DNA from 2 places in the Bacillus sp. 5RYD7K genome. Region 2 is predicted to be linked to the other one. Evidence: a T-box and tRNA genes for the amino acid it is inferred to sense, from the RefSeq annotation. Region 2 holds a T-box; the other holds one or more tRNA genes.

Region 1 (10,381 bases), 1.5 Mb from region 2:
CCGGGAATCCTGCTGCGATGTCTTTTTCAATCATTTGATCAACCTTTCTGAGTTTTGCTGTGTCGTATAATTTAGATTGGGCTCCGGCTTTGTGCTGCGGCAGAAAAGAGAGGCTGATGACCATGGTGAGTACGGCGGCTACCAGTGTTTTCATATTCTGTTCCCTCCCGGCTTATTCAAATTCAGCAGCCATGTCATCCTTAAATCCGAAAGCATAGGTGAAGACAAAGCCCGCCGCATAAGAGATGAAGAGACCGATGATATACAAAACGATTTGAGCCGGCTGTACGAGAAAAGAGAGCGGAAGGCCGGAGACACCGATTGAAAAAGTCGCTACTTGAAAATGAGCTTGAAAGGCGCCTCCGATACCCGCCCCTAAACACGCTGTTAAAAACGGCCGGCCGAGCGGGAGTGTGACGCCGAAGATGAGCGGCTCCCCGATTCCGAGCAGACCGGATGGAAGTCCGCCTCCAATCGCTCTTTTCAATGAGGCTTTTTTTGTTTTCATAAAGATGGCGAAGGCCGCGCCTACTTGACCTGCGCCTCCCATTGCGAGAATCGGCAGAAGCGGGTCATCCCCGATGGATCGGATGAGCTCCAAATGCACGGGAGTCAAGCCTTGATGCAGGCCGGTGATGACAAGCGGCAGGAAGGCGGCTCCTAATACAAATCCCGACAGCACTCCCCCGACATTCAGCAGCGACAATAAACCTGATGTAATCAAATCAGAAATAAAACCGCCTGCAGGGATGAAGATGACATATGTCACCAGTCCGGTGATGAGCAAAGACAGAGTAGGCGTGACGATAATGTCGATGGATTGATGGACATACTTTCTGATAAACCGTTCAGTATAAGCGATAAAAATCGCAGCGAAAAGAACGCCGATTAAACCTCCCCTGCCAGGGAGCAGATTCTCTCCGAATAAACTGATATTGGCGATCTCGGGGTTTAAGATCAATATGCCTGCAAGGCCGCCCATTGCGGGTGTTCCGCCGAATTCCTTCGCCGCATTGATACCGACAAGGACGCCGAGGTAAGCGAATAAGCCTGAACCGATAACCGTTAAAATAAGTGCGATTTGAGATTCTTTCGGGAGCCAGCCGGCCTGAATGACGGCTTTCGTCATGCCGGTGATTAAACCTGATGCAATGAGTGCGGGAATTAGAGGAATGAAGATGCTTGATATTTTTCTCAGAAGCAGTGTGATGGGTGTTGTATTTTTTCTGTTAAGATCGGCTTTTTTCCGTGAGGCGGCTTCTTTTAAATCAATGTTTTTTCCGGGTGACACCAGTTTTGCGAAAGCGTCGGCGACATGATTGACGACACCCGTGCCGAGAATGATCTGCAGTGTTTCGGCTTCGACGACGCCTATTACCCCGTCAAGACGTTTCAGCGCTTCAATATCCGTTTTGTCCTGATCTAAAGGCGTAATTCTCAGGCGTGTCATACAGTGGGTAAAGCCCGAAATATTCGTTGAACCGCCGCAGTTGTCCAGAATATCTTTGGCCAGCGACTGATAAAATGCCTCTTTGCTCATGAAGACCCTCCTCTTTCCGTACCATTTGTCCCGCGGAGCTGTGCCTGAAACGCGTCCTGAAAGCGCCTGCGCCGATCATGAAAACGGCGCGGGCTGGTAAAAGGCACATTATGCGGAGCCAAAAGAATGATCAGCGATTTTTTTCGCTTGAAACATGCTGTTCTATGGCTTTGTCAATGAAGCCTTCCGATTCTTCGAGCAGTGCTTTCGCGTGTGTTGCGTCCGAATTCGTCTTCAGCATGACGATTGCCGTTTTGACATGGCTGCCTGCGGCCTCAAGGGTTTCTTTTGCTTTATCGTACGGAACGCCCGTAATGCTTTGGATAATGCCGATTGCCCGTTCTTTCAATTTTTCGTTGCTGACATGAACGTCCACCATTAAATTTTCGTACACTTTGCCGCTTTTAATCATCACGGCCGTGGAAATCATGTTCAGAATCATTTTATGTGCCGTCGCGGCTTTCATTCGTGTTGACCCTGTAATCACTTCGGGGCCGACGACGACTTCAATGCTGTGATCGGCAAAGGTGCTGATCAATGAGTGCTTATTGCATGTGAGCGCGACGGTTTTGGCGCCGATTGTTTTTGCGTATTTCAGCGCACCGGCCGCATACGGTGTGCGCCCGCTTGCAGCGATGGCAATCACGGTGTCTTCAGCGGTAAGGCCGATCGTTTTGAGATCGAGAGCGCCGGTTTCCTCGCTGTCTTCTATGCCTTCAGCCGCTTGCAAAAAGGCGTCTGCCCCTCCGGCCATCAGACCGATGACGGTGCCGGGACTTACGCTGTATGTAGGCGGGCATTCAACCGCATCAAGTACACCAAGTCTGCCGCTTGTGCCCGCTCCCGCATAAATCAGCCTGCCGTTTCGCCGCAAAGACTGATGGGCAAATTGAACGGCAATTTCAATATCAGGCAGCACCTGCTGAACGGCGTCCGCCACTTTGAAGTCCTCTTGGTTAATGATGCGGAGGATTTCCATCGTGTCTGCTTGATGGATTGAAGCGGTCTGCGGATTTCTTGTTTCTGTGGTCAATCTGTGAATGTTAAGCCGGTCTGTCATGAATGTACCCTCCCAAGTCGTTATTACTTGAAGTATATGGGCTTCTGAATATATGTTTCAAGAAAAAAATCAAACGCTTTCACAAAAAAAGATGCAGAATGTGCTGTTCGCCGATGGGGCCGATCCTGCGACGCCCTTTATCAATAAAACCGGAAGACTGGTACAGGTTCTTTGCGCGATGATTGCGATGGTTCACTGCAAGCACGATTTCGTCACACCAAGGAAAATAATTTGCGGCAAAAGCGGGGAGCTGCAGCATCGCTTGTTTGGCATAACCTTTTTCTTGCTGCCGCGCATCTATGGACAGTGCGCTCAGTAAAATGGCAGACACGCTGTTCGAATATGGAGCTATGGTTTCCTTTGAGGTATGTAAAATGAAAAAACCGACGGGGGTGTCTTCTTTTAAAATGACTGTAGGATAGCGCTCCCGGATGACAAGAGCCTGCGGCAGTACATCCTTCGGGAGAGCTGTGAACATTTTATCTTCTTCACTGAGTACAAACCCGTTCAGGCCGTCTGCATGCTCCGGTTTATAAAAGGATAGGGCTGCAACCATGATATCTACTCTCCTTTTTATAGTTGATCCAGTTCATTTTCTGATAACACGCGGCAGCCTGCCCGTTTTAATAGAGCGGAAGTGATGCCGTCCCCGATTATCTTTTTCCCGGAGAAAGTGCCGTCATAGATGAAGCTGCTGCCGCAGGACGGACTGTTTTCTTTAAGGATGACCGCTGCGGCGCCTATTTCTTTTGCGTATGCTAACGTTTTTTCCGCGCCGTCTATATATAAAGATGTAACGTCTTCACCTGATGCCGTTACGATTCTTGCTGTTCCGTTCAGCACGTCTTCGCCCGTGCCGCCGATGATTTCCGCCGGTTCGCGGGGAGTGGTGAAGCCGCCCAAAAGTTCGGGGCAGACCATAACAGCTTTCTTTTCCTCTACGAGTCTGCGGATTTTTTCCGAGGCGGCGTGGGAGCCGTTATACCTGCATTCGATACCGCCGAGACAAGAGCTGACTAAGATCATCTGTGTCCATTCCCTTCAATATTTTGATACTTTCATCTTAAATGAAATAAGAGAGAAGGGACGAGTTTTTCAGTTAAAAAACGGGTAAAAAAGTTTGAAAATAAAAAAAATAAATTTTCTCTTTACAAAAGGGGTATAACCTGTATATAATAACTTTTGTCAGCTCGACGCGGACATAACGGCCCGTTGGTCAAGCGGTTAAGACACCGCCCTTTCACGGCGGTAACACGGGTTCGAATCCCGTACGGGTCATATGGAGGATTAGCTCAGCTGGGAGAGCATCTGCCTTACAAGCAGAGGGTCGGCGGTTCGAGCCCGTCATCCTCCACCATATTTGCCGGCCTAGCTCAATTGGTAGAGCAACTGACTTGTAATCAGTAGGTTGGGGGTTCAAGTCCTCTGGCCGGCACTGTTTTCCAAAAAATACGGAGGGGTAGCGAAGTGGCTAAACGCGGCGGACTGTAAATCCGCTCCCTCAGGGTTCGGCAGTTCGAATCTGCCCCCCTCCACCATTTTTGGGCTATAGCCAAGCGGTAAGGCAACGGACTTTGACTCCGTCATGCGTTGGTTCGAATCCAGCTAGCCCAGTCTCAGACACCTTTTGTATAAGGGTGTCTTTTTTTATCGGTATTTTTTCTCGAATTCTGATTGTTCATCAGATATACTATTTTTAAGCTGCTGTTAAGGCAGTATATTCTGTATTTTCCATCTACACCCTGCCTGAAATTTGGTAAAATAAATGTAATAAAAAAAATGAAACCTTTTAAAACAATCAACGTATAGATACAGACCGGTGAAGGGCAGAGGTAAGATAAAACATGGAAAACCTGATTAAAAAAAGAATCAAGCAAGTCAAAAAAGGCGATCAAAATGCGTTTGCGGAAATCGTTGACCTTTATAAAGATAAGATTTACCAGCTTTGCTACCGCATGCTCGGCAATGTCCACGAAGCGGAAGATATTGCGCAGGAAGCTTTCATCAGAGCGTATGTCAATATCGACAGTTTCGACATCAACAGAAAGTTTTCAACGTGGCTTTACAGAATTGCGACCAACCTGACCATTGACCGTATCCGCAAGAAAAAGCCTGATTATTATCTGGACGCAGAAGTGGCGGGCGCAGAGGGGCTGACGATGTATTCGCAGATCGCCGCGGACGGGGTTCTCCCTGAAGACGCCGTGTTGTCATTGGAGCTTTCGGACACAATTCAGAAAAAGATTTTAAAGCTGCCTGACAAGTACAGAACGGTTATTGTATTAAAGTATATTGATGAACTCTCTTTAATTGAAATCGGGGAGATTCTGAATATCCCTGTCGGCACCGTCAAGACAAGGATACACAGAGGCAGAGAGGCTCTTAGAAAACAATTAAGGGATCTTTAAGTGGGGTGATGAAATGAGCTGTCCTGAACAGATCGTGCAGCTTATGCATAAGCATCTTGATGGAGATATCCTTCCTGAAGATGAAGACGTATTAAAACAACATTTGCGGTCATGCGGGAATTGCAAACGGCATTTTCATGAAATGGAGAAATCCGTAGCGCTCGTCCGGAGCACATCGCATGTCACAGCCCCTGCTGATTTTACTGCCAAAGTTATGGCGAATCTTCCAAAAGAGAAAAAACGCGCTTCTGTAAAACGATGGATCAAAACTCATCCGATAATTGCAGCCGCGGCGGTTTTTGTGATTTTAATGGGCGGCGGTTTTTTTAACAGCTGGCATAACGACCACAATTTCAGTGTGTCAAAGCAGCCGAACCTTGTCGTGCAGAATCACACGGTCACCGTCCCTGAAGGCGAGACCGTAAAGGGCGATGTCACAGTAAAAAACGGCAAGCTGGTCATTAAAGGGAAAGTCGACGGCGACGTGACCGTGGTTAACGGAGAAAAATACATGGCCTCAGCCGGACAAGTCACCGGGCAGATTGAAGAAATTAACGAATTGTTTGACTGGGTCTGGTACGAACTGAAAACAGCGGGTCAGGGCGTCGTGAGTGCTTTAGACTCCGATTAAAGATGAGTAAAGCGTATAATCGCTTTACTCTTTTTTTACGCAGCACCGCGCTGGCTGATTTCACTTGATAAATCAAAATGTGGTATAATGAGCACGCTATATGATGTACATATTGCTCATGCAGCACAATTCATAACAAAAAAACGAAATGACTGAATTCTTGGAGGACGAGGAAATGGCTTTTGAGGACATCCCATTTTTGCAATACCTCGGCAATGCCGTTGATATTCTCCTTGTTTGGTATGTGATATATAAATTAATCATGGTCATACGCGGAACGAAAGCGGTTCAGCTTTTAAAAGGAATCGTCGTCATCGTGTTGGTCCGGATGGCCAGTTCATATTTGGGACTCAGTACGCTTCAGTGGCTGATGGACCAAGCGATAACATGGGGATTTTTAGCGATCATTATTATATTCCAGCCTGAGCTGAGACGGGCGCTTGAACAGCTCGGACGGGGCCGGTTCTTTTCAAGGAGCGGCACCCCCGTGGAGGAAGCGCAGCATAAGACAATTGAAGCGATTACAAAATCAATCAGCTACATGGCGAAACGCCGCATCGGCGCCCTCATCGCCATTGAGCGCGACACGGGAATGGGCGATTATATTGAGACGGGCATCCTGCTTAATGCGCAGGTCAGCTCGGAGCTTTTGATTAATATCTTCATTCCGAATACGCCGCTGCACGATGGAGCGGTCATTATGAAAAATAACGAGATCGCGGCGGCTGCCTGTTATCTGCCGCTTTCTGAAAGCCCGTTTATTTCAAAGGAGCTGGGGACGCGGCACAGAGCGGCTGTCGGCATCAGTGAAGTGACGGACAGCTTAACCATTATCGTATCTGAAGAGACGGGCGCCATCAGCGTGGCCAAAAACGGAGACCTTCACAGAGAATTGACGGAAGAAGCACTGAAAGAAATGCTTGAAGCTGAGTTTAAGAAAAACGCCAGAGATACTTCTTCTAACCGCTGGTACTGGAGGGGCAAGAAAAATGGATAAATTCTTAAACAACCGCTGGGCTGTAAAGATCATTGCATTGCTCTTTGCGCTCCTGCTTTATGTTGCGGTTAACAACAACCAGGCGCCGACTCCGAAAAAGCCGGGGGAATCCTTTTTTCCGACATCAACGACTGACGAGGCTACGCTTACTGATATTCCTGTAAAAGCATATTATGATGAAGCGAATTACGTGGTCACCGGCGTGCCTCAGACCGTAAATGTCACGATTAAAGGATCGACAAGCGCGGTGAAAAAGGCGAGACAGACGAAGAATTTTGAGATATACGCCGATATGAACAAGCTGAAGACCGGGACTCATAAGGTCGAATTGAAGGCGAAAAATGTATCGGACGGACTGACGATATCCATTAACCCGTCAGTCACGACGGTTACGATTCAGGAAAAAACGGCTGAGAGTTTTCCGGTTGAAGTTGAATACTACAATAAAAGCAAAATGAAAAAGGGGTATACGCCCCAGCAGCCGATCATCAGCCCGAAAAACGTACAGATTACGGGTTCGAAAAATGTGATTGACAACATTTCGCTTGTCAAAGCATCCGTGAACCTTGAAAATGCAAATGAAACCATTGATAAGGAAGTGAAGGTGACCGTCTATGACAAAGACGGCAACGCACTTCCTGTTGATGTTGAACCGTCAGTCATCAAAGTGACGGTTCCCGTGGCCAGTCCGAGCAAAAAGCTCCCTTTCAAAATCGAAAGGAAGGGAAGTCTTCCTGACGGGGTGAGCATTGCAAGCATTGACTCGAATCCGAGTGAGGTGACGGTTTACGGCCCGCAGGACGTACTGGATTCACTTGAGTTTATCGACGGCGTATCTCTTGATTTAGGCAAAATTGATAAAGATACGGATATAGATGCCGACATCCCGCTTCCTAAGGGTGTGACAAAGGTGTCACCGGGGAAAATTACGCTTCATGTTAAGGTGGACAGTGAAGACAAAAAGGATTTTGACAATGTTGCAATCAAGACGGTCGGATTGGGAGGCTCGCAGCAGATTGAGTTTCTCGACCCAGAATCGCGGGCGATAAATATTACGGCCAAAGGCTCTCCGGCCAACATTAAGGCGCTGAAAAAGTCGGACATTGAACTGTACGCCAATGTCTCAGACTTAGAGGACGGAGTGCATTCTGTAAAGCTTGCAGTAAACGGACCGCAAAACATCACATGGTCCCTGTCCAAAGACACGGCTAAAATCAAGCTGACTTCTAAGAAAAACACAAGTTCAAATAAAAATAACGGCGGCTCCGCCGATTCCGGCAATAATGACGGCACAAGCGGAGACGCAGACAAAGACAAGAACAAGAACCGGGAAGACGACACTGACAGCGATCAGAATAAAAGTCAAAACCAGGATCAAAATCAAGACCAGGATGAAGGCGGATCAAGCGCTGATTCATCTTCAACAGAATGAAAAAGGAGCGATACAAAATGGGCAAGTATTTTGGAACAGATGGTGTAAGAGGTGTTGCCAACAGCGAGCTTACGCCAGAGCTGGCCTTTAAAGTGGGGCGTTTTGGCGGTTATGTCCTGACCAAAGATAAACAGCGCCCGAAAGTGCTGATCGGCCGTGATACACGCATCTCCGGACATATGCTGGAGGGAGCCCTTGTCGCCGGACTTTTATCGATCGGAGCTGAAGTGATGCGCCTCGGCGTCATTTCTACACCGGGGGTATCCTATTTAACGAAAGCCATGGATGCTGAGGCGGGCGTCATGATTTCCGCTTCTCACAATCCCGTACAGGATAACGGAATTAAATTTTTCGGAGGAGACGGCTTTAAGCTTTCTGATGAGCAGGAGGCCGAGATTGAACGTCTCATGGATGAACCGGAAGATAAGCTGCCGAGACCGACAGGCGCGGATCTCGGGCTTGTGAACGATTATTTCGAAGGTGTTCAAAAATATCTGCAATTTTTAAAGCAGACGGCCGACGAAGATTTCACGGGTATTCATGTAGCGCTTGACTGCGCCCATGGTGCGACATCTTCCATTGCGACTCACCTTTTTGCCGATCTTGATGCTGACGTGTCTACAATGGGAACGTCTCCGAACGGATTAAATATCAATGACGGCGTCGGTTCTACACATCCGGAAGCGCTGAGTGCTTTCGTCAAAGAAAAAAACGCCGACATCGGCCTTGCATTTGACGGCGACGGTGACCGCCTCATTGCCGTTGATGAAAAAGGAAACATTGTCGACGGCGATCAGATCATGTACATATGCGCGAAGTATTTGAAATCAGAGGGCCGTCTCAAAGATGATACCGTCGTATCAACCGTGATGAGCAATCTCGGTTTCTACAAAGCGCTTGAAAAAGAAGAAATCAAAAGCGTTCAAACGGCAGTCGGAGACCGCTATGTCGTAGAAGCGATGAAAAAAGACGGCTACAATGTCGGCGGCGAGCAGTCAGGGCACCTTATTTTCCTTGATTACAACACTACCGGTGACGGTCTTTTGTCCGCGATCATGCTTGTGAATACGCTGAAGGCGTCCGGCAAAACCCTTTCAGAGCTTGCGGCTGAAATGAAAAAATTCCCGCAGCTTTTAGTAAATGTGAAAGTGACGGATAAATATAAGGTGGAAGAAAACGCTAAGGTGAAGGCCGTTATTTCTGAAGTGGAAAAAGAAATGAACGGAGACGGCCGGATATTAGTGCGTCCGTCAGGCACCGAGCCGCTCGTCCGCGTGATGGCGGAAGCGAGAACAAAAGAGCTTTGTGACGAATATGTCACAAAAATCGTGGATGTCGTGCGGACAGAAATGGGAGCGGAGTAACGAAGTTTATAAACAGAGAGCGAACAAGACAAGTGCGACCAGCATAATATGATAGTAAACATGATGCCGGGGCGGCAAAAAATAATTGACCGTCCTTGGCACATGCTGTAAAATCAAGCTTGTCCGGCCTTTGTTTTTCACTTGCAGGGAAGGCGGAATTGTTTGCATCTTTTATAATTACAGCGCCCGAACTAAGCGCCCGAAAAACGGCTTAGTTGACGAGGATGGAGGTTATCGAATTTTCGGCGGATGCCTCCCGGCTGATTCATTTAGATCACAGCCGTAAGGATTTCTTCAAACCGGAGGGGCGACTCTCCGAACAAAGGGAAATCACATGATCTTCCAAAAAAACATGTGGGAGGGGACGATTGAAAGTCCCCTTGTAATTCGGCTTTCTTCGTCTCCTTTTACACCTTTAGGAGGAAGAAAAAATGTGTGGAATTGTAGGTTATATCGGTCAGCTTGATGCGAAAGAGATTTTGTTAAAAGGATTAGAGAAGCTTGAGTACCGCGGCTATGACTCTGCCGGTATCGCTGTGGCGAACGAGCAGGGCGTGCATGTGTACAAAGAGAAAGGCCGCATCGCCGACCTTCGTGAAGTGGTGGACCCCGCGGTTGAATCTCAAGCGGGAATCGGCCATACACGCTGGGCGACTCACGGCGAACCAAGCTTCCTGAACGCTCACCCGCATCAAAGCGCACTCGGCCGCTTTACACTTGTTCACAATGGTGTGATCGAGAACTATGTTCAGCTGAAGCGCGAATATCTTGAAAACGTTGAACTGAAAAGCGACACGGACACTGAAGTCATCGTTCAAATGATCGAGCAATTTGTGGCGGGAGGTCTTAATACAGAAGAAGCGTTCCGAAAAACACTCACTCTGTTAAAAGGCTCTTACGCGATTGCATTATTTGACGGCGAAAACACAGACACCATTTTCGTTGCAAA
Region 2 (10,381 bases):
TCAGACTTCCGATAAAAACGGTGCGTTTATGAATGACTTGATTTTTAGTATTTAAATATAAACAGACAAAATGCTCCTGGGATAAAAAGCGCATGTCCTCCATCACATACTTCGCCCCGTCTTCGGGAGAACGGATGACCCGGTGCTCCCCGGCGGCAGTCTTATGAATACGGCTGCCCAGCTCAATTGCGGCAAGAATCTGAACGGCCTTCACCGTGCCGATTCCGGGAATGCTGGAAAGCTCCTGGGCAGAGGCGCCTTTTAACAGGCGCAGCCCGTCAAACGTCCGCAGCAGCCGGTGAGAGAGGTTCATGACGGACTCGTGTTTCGTTCCCGTCCGCAGCAGGATGGCAAGCAGTTCATTGTTAGACAGATGTTCGGCTCCGAAGTGCAGAAGCCGCTCTCTTGGTTTTTCATTTTCGGGGAAATCTCTTAATTTTAACGGCAGATCACGGATGATCAACCCCTCCTTGTTCCCCTTCCCGGTTTGAACATCAAGCTTTTATATTAAATTCTTTCAGGGCTCTCATTGTTTTAGCGACAGGAAGCCCGACGACAGAATAGAAATCACCGTCTATTTTTTTCACTAAAAGCGCGCCTTTTCCTTGGATGCCGTATGCACCTGCTTTATCCATCGGTTCTTTAGTTTCAATGTAGAGCTGTATTTCGTCTTCACTGAGCGGCCAAAACGTCACTTCCGTCGTGTCACAGAACGTTTCTTTCCGGTCATGCGTCTGAATGCTGACCGCCGTAATGACTTGATGGCTTCGGCCGGAAAGCCTCCGCAGCATGCGTGCCGCTTCTTCTCTGTCACGCGGTTTGCCGAGGCACTCGCCGTCTATGCACACCATCGTGTCAGCGCCGATAACGGCTGCATCGGGATTTTCGGCCAATACAGCACCGGCTTTTTGCTCGGCCAAACATTGGACGTTTTCTTCCGGCGAAAGGTTTCGATTTAATTTTTCATCTGTGCGGCTCGCAATAATGCTGTAAGGAATCTGAAGAAGATTAAGGAGTTCTTTTCTTCGCGGAGATTGTGATGCGAGTATTAAGCGTTTTGTCATGATTGTCATCCTTTCAGGGTTTGCTTAAGAAAAAAAGATACTTGTCTATCCTACCAAATCAAACGGGCAACCACAATTTCAGAAAAATAACTTTTTGATGACAAAATAAAAAATCCCGCCGGATGACGGGAATTGAGAGATTATTATTTCACAACGCTTAAAAGCTCTTTTTGGGCTTTCCAGCCGGATTCGGAACCGGACGTTTCCAGTTCTTTCAGCGCTTGAAGCACGGCCTCTTTCTGTTTTTTGTCAGCGGCGTCTGCGCCGTCTGCCGATTTGGCCGCTTCAGCCACATCCGCTTTTGAAATGTCTTTGCCGGTAATCGCTTTCGCCGAGAGCTCAGATGCTTGTTTAAAAGAGCCTTTCAATCCTGAATCGACCGCAAAGCTGAGCTCTTTTCCGCCCCAAGCCTCAAAATCATGGTCTATCAGCGTCTGGCCCAATTGCTGTGATAAGCTTTTTTCCGCTGCAAGACCGGCGATCACGTATGTGTACCCGTCTTCTTTTGCCAGAGAGACAGCCGAGTATCCTTTTTCAGTCAGCTGGTCAACAAGCGTTTGCGCTCCTTTTTCTGATGAAAATTTTCCGGCCTGCACCGCAAATGTTTTATAGTTTCCGTCTGACTGTTCCGCGTTTCCTGTGCTGCTTGTTTCTGGTTTGTCTTTTGAAACGTCTCCCGCTTTCACCGTCTGTCCTTGTGAACCTTTGTCAGCGGATGCGGGGGCGGAGGCTTCTTTACTTCCCGACATATTTAAGGCGACAAGGCCGAGGCCGGTGCCTAAAACAGCCGCAACAGCAATTGTCGTGACCGCTTTTTTAACTGGAGAAGACGGCTGCTTCTTTTTCGGAAAATGAGGACCCGTGTTTTTCTTCTGGTATGGCGGGACGACTTTCGGATCGTCTTCAAATACCTCATGATTCTTCTCATCATCCCAATTGAAGTCTTCTTCTTTCGGATCTTCATGAGATGCTGCAATCTCCTGCTCCGCCTTCTTTGTTTCTTCCCAATTTGAAAATGTGACGGTTTTCTCCCCGCCTTCATTCACATCTTCTTGTCCATACATCGTTTCTTCTTTTCCGTTAATCGTTACTTTAAGGGCATCGTTTTTGGCTTTGCTGTTCTTTTTGCTTTTCCTTTTTTTCAACGTCTCTTCCCCCTTGCATTCGTCTTGGCCGTACCTTGAACTGATCATGGTTCACACTTTAGCATAGGCGTAAAAAAAAAGAACAAGACTTTTGTCGTCTTGTCCAAAAAACGTTCGCCAAATTTTTCAAGCCCCGCCTGAAGCGAGTGTGATGTAAAACGCGAACAGCTCTTCACCGTATAAGTAACTCAAAGCGCTCCCGGCTGCGATGGCCGGCGCAAACGGGAAAGGCTGCTTTTTACCAAGCCTGCCTCCCGCTGCGGCGCACATACCGTATACGGCTCCGATTATAACGGAAAGAAAGAATGCAATAAGGACGAGCTTCACGCCGAGCGCAAGTCCGATCACTCCAAACAGCTTCACATCACCTGCGCCGATGCCTCCTTTACTGACAAACATGATAAAAACAAGCAGAGCAAATCCGCAAACAGCTCCGGCAAACCCCGCATACCATGAATCCAGCGGAGAAAAAATACGGCCGGCGATAAAAAGCGGAAGAAAAAACAGCAGAACCTTGTCAGGAATCAGCATATATTGCAGATCCGTCACAGTCACAATCATCAGCAGAGACAAAAATAACAGCGCGATTAGCAGCTCTTTTGAGAAACCGAAATGGATACCGGCAGCAGTGAATAAACATGCCGTCCAGCATTCCGCCGCCGGATACATCACTGACAGCTTCTCACGGCAGTGTCTGCACCTTCCTCTTTGCAGGATATAGGAAACAACAGGCACAAGCTCCCCCCAGGAGAGCGGCAAGCCGCAGAACGAACAGGATGAACGCGGCGAAATAACCGAGATTCGAAGCGGAATACGGCTTGCGACTGTATAAAAAAAAGAACCGAAAATCAGACCGAGAACAAACAGAATGAAAAGCACTCAGACCACACCTTTTCTATCAATCTGGCTCAGATTGTAGCATAGAAAAATACCATGCCTGAAATGGCTGAAAATGTGTTTTCCTCATAAAAACACCCGGCAAAACCGTAAAATGGCTTGCCGGGTGTTTCAGGGGCTGTCAGATCAGCCGCTTTCTCATTTCGGAAATAAAGTATAGGGAACCGGTAATGATGATGACATCATCCGCTCCATCTTTTTGTTCTATCCACTCTTTCACACTGTCCGGGTTCTCATCAAAGCTCTTATCCGCAAGGCCGCTTGCATTGTAAAGGTCTTCGGCGCTTGCGGCACGCGGAAAGTCAAATGACGCAAAATGAATGGAATCTGCTTCGGTTTCAAGCTTTTTAATCATTTCCTGATACGGTTTGTCTTTTAAAGCGCTGAATACGACATGGACGTTTTTATCGGCAAATCGCTGCCTGATCGTTTCTGTCAGCGTATTAACGCCTTCTTCATTATGGGCGCCGTCCGCAAACACTAAAGGGCGGCTTTGAAGCCGTTCAAACCGGCCCGGCCATGAAGCTTTTTTCAGACCGTTTCGCAATGCTTCTTCAGAAATGGCTGTGATTTTCAGGCGATTCAGCCATTCAGCAGCCAATATCGCCAAGGCCGCATTCTGCCTTTGATGAATGCCGATCAGCGACGTTTGAACGTCCTCATAACATTTCGTTTCCGTTTCCAGCGAAAAGCTTTCGCCCGACGGAAGCGCCGCACCATTAAACAGTCTGCATGTCTTATATAGAGACTGGCACGGAGCCTGCTTTTCTTCGGCCTCTGCTTCAATAACGCCGAGTGCTTCCGGCTGATTGACACCTGTAATGACCGGAGTGGCATTTTTAATAATACCGGCTTTCTGCCCGGCGATCTCCTCAATGGTATTGCCTAAAATCGCCATATGGTCATGTCCGATGCTTGTAATGACCGACAAAAGCGGTTTCACAATATTGGTTGAATCGAATGTGCCGCCGAGCCCCGCTTCAAAAATGACAAAATCGATATCATCCCGCTTCGCAAAATATAAAAATGCACACGCTGTAATGATTTCAAATTCTGTCACCGTTCCGGCATCGGTTTTATCAATCTCATCGACTATCGGTTTGATTTCATTAACGAGCGCTCTCCATTCCTCATCAGAAATCGGCGTGCCGTTTACGCTGATACGCTCATTGAACGTAATGATGTAGGGAGATGTGAATGTGCCGACCGTATAACCGGCTTCTTGAAGCACGGAACGGATAAAAGAGACGGTGGAGCCTTTGCCGTTTGTGCCCGCCACATGAATGGCGCGGATATTCTTTTCCGGATGTTCTAATTTTTCCATCAGCCTTTCCATACGGAGAAGGCCAGGCTTAACGCCGAACTTGAGTCTGCCGTGAATCCAGCTGATCGCTTCTTTGTACGTATTAAACAATGAAATCCCCTCTTTTATACAACAAGGCGGTTTCTTAGGAAACCGCCCCGCTGTTTTATCAGCCTTTCAGCTCTGCGATCCGCTGCCGGACAGCTTCGCGTTTTGCCGTGTAGTCTTTCTCTTTTGCGCGTTCTTCTTCAATGACTTGCTCAGGAGCTTTTTTGATGAATCCTTCGTTGCCGAGTTTTTTCTGAACGCGTTCGACTTCTTTTGTCAGCTTGTCGAATTCTTTTTGCAGACGGGTGATTTCCTCATCGATGTTAATCAGCCCTTCAAGCGGCAGAATCACTTCCGCTCCGGTGACGACCGCTGTCATCGCTTTGTCTGCCGCGGTGATATCCGTCCCGATTTTCAGCGTGCTCGGATTCGTGAAACGCTCAACGTAAGAACGGTTCTTCTCAAGGCGTCCGGCAATTTCTTCCGTAGATGTTTTAATGTAAAGTTCAACCTGTTTGCTCATCGGTGTGTTAACTTCGCTTCGGATATTGCGGACAGAACGGATTAATTCAACAAGCAGTTTCATATCCGCCGCTGCCTCTTTGTCCGTATGTTCCGGAACCGGAACAGGCCAAGAACTGATCGTGATTGACTCGCCTTCATGAGGAAGGTGCTGCCAGATCTCCTCTGTTAAGAACGGCATAAACGGGTGCAGAAGACGCATCGTCTGGTCAAGCACGTAAGCAAGAACAGAGCGGGTTGTTTTCTTCGCCGCTTCATCTTCCCCGTACAGCGGAAGCTTCGCCATTTCGATATACCAGTCGCACACATCGTCCCAGATAAAGTTGTACAGATGGCGTCCGACTTCACCGAATTCATAACGATCCGCAAGTTGGGTAACGTCTTCAATCGTTTCATTCAGTCTTGTCAGAATCCACTTATCAGCAACTGATTTTTCACCGGACAGATCAAGTTCGTCATACGTCATGCCGTCCATGTTCATTAAGGCAAAACGGGAAGCGTTCCAAATTTTATTTGCGAAATTCCACGTGGATTCCACTTTTTCATAGCTGAAACGGAGATCCTGTCCGGGTGAGCTTCCGGTTGCCAGGAAGTAGCGCAGTGAATCCGCTCCGTACTTGTCGATGACATCCATCGGATCAACGCCGTTCCCAAGGGATTTACTCATTTTTCTGCCCTGCTCGTCACGGATTAAGCCGTGGATCAGCACGTCTTTGAACGGGCGCTCGCCGGTAAACTCAAGACCTTGGAAAATCATCCGGGATACCCAGAAGAAGATGATGTCATACCCTGTCACAAGCACATCGGTTGAGTAATAACGCTTAAAGTCTTCAGCATTTTCATCAGGCCAGCCCATTGTAGAAAACGGCCACAGCGCGGAGCTGAACCATGTATCAAGCACGTCTGAATCCTGTTCCCAATTTTCGCTGTCCTCAGGCGCTTCAAGACCGACATACACTTCTTTTGTTTCTTTATGATACCAAGCCGGGATGCGGTGGCCCCACCAAAGCTGACGGGAAATACACCAATCACGGATGTTTTCCATCCAGTGCAGGTACGTTTTCTCGAAACGGTCAGGAACGAAGTGAACTTTGTCTTCTTTGGACTGAAGGTCAACCGCCGCATCGGCCAGCGGCTGCATTTTGACAAACCATTGTGTGGACAGGTACGGCTCAACAACGGCGCCGCTTCTCTCACTGTGTCCGACAGAATGCATATGGTCTTCGATTTTAAAGAGAACGCCTGTCTCCTGAAGGTCTTTGACGAGTTTTTTGCGGCATTCAAACCGGTCCATTCCGTTATATTGCAGCGCTTTTTCATTCATTGTTCCGTCTTCATTCATGACGAGAATCCGTTCTAAATTGTGGCGGTTTCCGAGTTCAAAGTCATTCGGGTCATGGGCAGGCGTGATTTTAACGGCTCCTGATCCGAATTCCATGTCAACGTAATCATCGCCGACGATCGGAATTTCGCGGTTTGTAATCGGCAGAATCACCGTTTTGCCGATTAAGTGCTTGTAGCGCTCATCTTCAGGATGAACCGCGACAGCCGTGTCGCCAAGCATCGTTTCCGGACGGGTGGTCGCGATTTCAATTGAGCCTGAACCGTCTGCTAACGGATAGCGCAAATGATAAAACGCGCCCTGTACGTCTTTGTAAATCACTTCAATGTCGGACAAAGCCGTTTTTGTGGCAGGGTCCCAGTTGATGATATATTCGCCTCTGTAAATCAAACCTTTTTCGTACAATTTGACGAATACTTCACGCACGGCTTTGTTCAGCCCTTCATCAAGAGTGAAACGTTCGCGCGAGTAATCGAGCCCGAGTCCCATTTTGGCCCATTGGCTGCGGATGAAATCAGCGTACTCTTCCTTCCACTTCCACGTTTCTTCAAGAAACTTTTCACGGCCAAGGTCATAGCGGCTTGTACCCTGTTCGCGGAGTTTCGCTTCGACTTTTGCCTGAGTGGCAATCCCGGCGTGATCCATGCCCGGAAGCCAGAGCACGTCATAGCCCTGCATGCGTTTCATACGCGTAACGATATCTTGCAGCGTCGTATCCCACGCATGACCGAGGTGCAGCCTGCCCGTCACGTTCGGCGGCGGAATGACGACAGAATATGGCTGTTTCGTTTGATCGCCGCCCGCTTCAAAATATTTTCCTTTCAGCCAAAAATCATAGCGGCCTTTTTCAATCGCAGACGGATCATATTTTGTCGGCATTGTTTGTTCGTTTGTATCCATGATAACCCTCCAGCATGTTAGAAATGGCTGAGCAACTAAAAAAGAGCCTTCATCCTGATAAAGGACGAAAAGCTCTTTCGCGGTACCACCTTTTTTCATGAACAGATTTGTTCATGCACTTAAACGGATAACGGGTGCGGCCCGAATTTCTCTACTGTATGTTCAAGAAATTATGCTCCCGGGCGACCTTCCAATGAGACGGCATAAGAAGCCTTTCAGCACAGTAGCTTCTCTCTCTTCATGCGTCTTTCTTGTACTCTTCCCGTTCAAAGCAGGTGTATTTATATCAGCTCATGATCTTATTTATTATGTTCTTTATTATAGTAAAAGTGTTTTTGTTTCGTCAATCATCTTTTCCAAAAACCGCTGCCGTCATACATAAATGGGCATGCACCCCGCCCTTTCCCTCACATACGATACAAAGAAAGGCGAATGTAAGGAGGAATTGCCGTGAGAAAAAAATTCAATTCTTATTCGCTCCCCCCGTGGGCCAGACAGGTCCGCCTTGTATCAGCGCAAGTCATTATACCGATTACGATCTTTCAGGGGATCAGGACGATTTTCTTTCCGACGACTTTTGACGTCCTGCTGCTTGCCATCCTGCTGTTTTTAGCGTGCGCCCTGCATTTGGAATGGATATAAAAAAACGAGTCCCGCTATGAAGAGGACTCGTTTTCCGCCTTTCTTTTTTTCTCCTGCTCAATCTGATACATCTTCATGAGAAAAGGTTCAGCATTTTTCATCTGCCAAAACGCTCTTAATAACTGCGTGCACTCTTCTTTCTCAGAACCCCTTTGGCCGGTTTGATACCGTTTCAGCACTTTGTACATACCGCTCGGATAAGCCATATAGCTGAGAAACAGGCTGATTTCCGCTTCACGGAGGGGGAATGATTTGTGATACGTATAAAACCATTCAAGGCACTCCGGACACGCTTTCGGATAGCTTCTGAACATTCTGGAGTAAAAGCCGAGCAGATCATTTTGCGGAGGTCCGAGACCGGCTTTCTCGAAATTTGTAAAAAAGCCCGTTCCCACATCATTATATAGAAAATGGCGGCTCGATAAGCTGCCGTGATTGATCACCGCTCTCGTTTTGTCATGATCCTTTGCCGCGTCAAACCATTCTTCCAGACGTTCAAGAGCAAAATTAACGGCTGAAACCGTTTCTGTAAGATACGTAACAGCCTGCAGTTCAAAAGGAGAAAGGTACCACTCTTTTTCCGCCCGGTCGGCAAATTGTTCATAGACGAGCTTATCATTTTCCCAATCTCTTTTCGTCAGTTCATAAAAGCTGCTGATATCTTCAGTCCGGATTTGAATGTCCCGCACGGTCGCGGAATGGAGCTTCGCCACCTCTTTAAAAAGGTAAACATGTTTTTGATCCCGTTCTTCTTCCTGATCGTACTGAAGCCAGGGCATTAAATAATAAGACGCCTCCGTCCGGCTTCCCGCAAAAAAATCGCCTGCATGCGTGCGGTAGATCGGCACAAATGAACGGTAGCCTTTCTCCTCAATCTCAATCATATAGTCCGTAAATTCACTGCTGCGGGCCGGCTTGAGCTGTTTCAAAGCAAAAATGCCGTGGTTTGAGTAGACTTTCCATACATGCGGGCTGACAGGCTCAATATACTCGGCCTCCAGCCCGTATTCCTGAAGCACTGATTGGACTGCTTCCATTCCATTCACCACATTTTTACGGCCTCTTTGTGCTTACGCATGGCTGTTATTATATTCAGGTATATACAGAAGCTGACCTTCTTCCAGTTCGTCATCAAACGATAAAGCATTCGTTCTGATGAGCTGCTGAGATGTGATGTCATATCGTTCACACACCCGGTCGATTGTATCTTGCTGCTGCACGATGCAGATTTTCATTCTAGAAAACTTTTCTTCTTCTCTTGTAAATAATTTCGTCAAATAATGAGAGTTGTCATTTTCCTTCTGCTCCGTTTTCGATGCCGCTTCTTGATTCTCTCTTTCTGATTTAAGCGGCTCAGACGGCTCAGGTGCCGCCGGTTCCTCAGGAGGCAGTTTGGAAAACTGAAAGGACAAATCAAGAGGCTCCCCGGTTTCCTCCTCCGGCTGCGCCATCTTCCTCACCTCAACTTCAAATCCTTCATCAGCCTGAGCTTCTTCCTCAAGAAACTTAGGCGCGCTGTAAAATTCCTCTTCCCGCGGTTCCGGAACGAACTCGCGATAAGGCGGCGCCTGCTCTTCTTCAAAAACCGCAGGCTCATCTTCGGCTTCTTCCGCCTCCTCTTGATCACTCTGACGGAGAAGCGGTTCGGCCTCAGGCTGCTCTTCTTTTTGAAGGACCGGCTGTTCCTCAATCTCTGCTTTATCGGCAGGCGGTGTCAGAGTAAAAGCAGGGGAAACCGGTTCAACATCACCTGCTGTTTCTTCAAGCATTTCCGCTGAATCATCCTCAGATACAGGTTCATTCCTCTCAGCCGCCATGATTGCAGGCTCCTCAAGTTCCTCAGCCTCTTCCGGCTCTTCCGGCTCTTCTTCCTCCAGGATGGCAGCGGGAGGGGGAGGCTCAGTATATGAGACAGGTTCCGGCACCTCTTCCAGCCTCAGAACAGGGGCAGTTTCTTCAGTTTCCTCAGCCTCCTCTTCTTCTTCCTCTTCCTCCTGCCTGAGTATAGGCGGAGTCTCTTCCTCATTCTCCCCGGCTTCTTGTGCCGCTTCTTCTGATACAGCCAGGGGTTCTTCAGCTTCAGGCAGAGGTTCTTCAGGCCTCTGGCGTATCACTAATTCAGGTTCGTTGTCTTCCTCAGAGCGATGGTCAGCAAGATTGATCATTTCTTCTCTGGCAAATTCAGGCGCCACATACAGAGGGATCTCCGGCTCTTTTGGCTCGGATTCCTCAAGCAGCCCTTCAATTGCCAAATCAGCCTGAATGGTTAAGATCCTTGAATCCGTTAGCTGATAATCAAAGGCATCAATAAAAACGAAAACGTCATTGAGGTGGCTCACTTTATTTTTCGGAATCGTGATGTCCACCGGGAAGCAATGAAGGAGCTCAGCTGTGCCATCCTCCCTCGCCCTCACTTCCTCTACATGTCTCAGCTCTCTTCCAAGCTCTTCGAATTGACTGCTGTGATCTATGTTGTACTCGCCAGTAAGTTCTAATGATCCTTTAATTGAGACATAAT

The links. A T-box is a leader RNA that pairs with one kind of tRNA and senses whether it is charged. The one in region 2 lies ahead of ACQE26_RS10625 (valine--tRNA ligase), so its partner is inferred to be a tRNA-Val.
Region 1: it has a tRNA-Val gene. The T-box ahead of ACQE26_RS10625 (valine--tRNA ligase) is inferred to sense a tRNA for this amino acid. The anticodon was not compared.

What each region holds. Positions count from the first base shown of each region.
Region 1 is NZ_CP191200.1:645,377-655,757, reverse strand. It holds gene pbp4b (penicillin binding protein PBP4B) at 1-154, opposite strand, end outside; gene ACQE26_RS03205 (PTS transporter subunit EIIC) at 173-1,540, opposite strand; gene murQ (N-acetylmuramic acid 6-phosphate etherase) at 1,671-2,600, opposite strand; gene ACQE26_RS03195 (GNAT family N-acetyltransferase) at 2,680-3,156, opposite strand; gene ACQE26_RS03190 (2-thiouracil desulfurase family protein) at 3,174-3,626, opposite strand; tRNA gene ACQE26_RS03185 (tRNA-Glu) at 3,807-3,878, shown strand; tRNA gene ACQE26_RS03180 (tRNA-Val) at 3,882-3,957, shown strand; tRNA gene ACQE26_RS03175 (tRNA-Thr) at 3,963-4,035, shown strand; tRNA gene ACQE26_RS03170 (tRNA-Tyr) at 4,054-4,138, shown strand; tRNA gene ACQE26_RS03165 (tRNA-Gln) at 4,143-4,214, shown strand; gene sigW (RNA polymerase sigma factor SigW) at 4,445-5,008, shown strand; gene rsiW (anti-sigma-W factor RsiW) at 5,022-5,639, shown strand; gene cdaA (diadenylate cyclase CdaA) at 5,815-6,636, shown strand; gene cdaR (CdaA regulatory protein CdaR) at 6,629-8,068, shown strand; gene glmM (phosphoglucosamine mutase) at 8,086-9,432, shown strand; gene glmS (glutamine--fructose-6-phosphate transaminase (isomerizing)) at 9,864-10,381, shown strand, end outside.
Region 2 is NZ_CP191200.1:2,113,664-2,124,044, reverse strand. It holds gene radC (RadC family protein) at 1-463, opposite strand, end outside; gene ACQE26_RS10645 (Maf family protein) at 495-1,064, opposite strand; gene ACQE26_RS10640 (SPOR domain-containing protein) at 1,208-2,209, opposite strand; gene ACQE26_RS10635 (prepilin peptidase) at 2,336-3,088, opposite strand; gene ACQE26_RS10630 (bifunctional folylpolyglutamate synthase/dihydrofolate synthase) at 3,228-4,520, opposite strand; gene ACQE26_RS10625 (valine--tRNA ligase) at 4,579-7,221, opposite strand; T-box leader at 7,279-7,500, opposite strand; gene ACQE26_RS10620 (YszA family small membrane protein) at 7,672-7,863, shown strand; gene ysxE (spore coat protein YsxE) at 7,878-8,900, opposite strand; gene ACQE26_RS10610 (LysM peptidoglycan-binding domain-containing protein) at 8,934-10,381, opposite strand, start outside.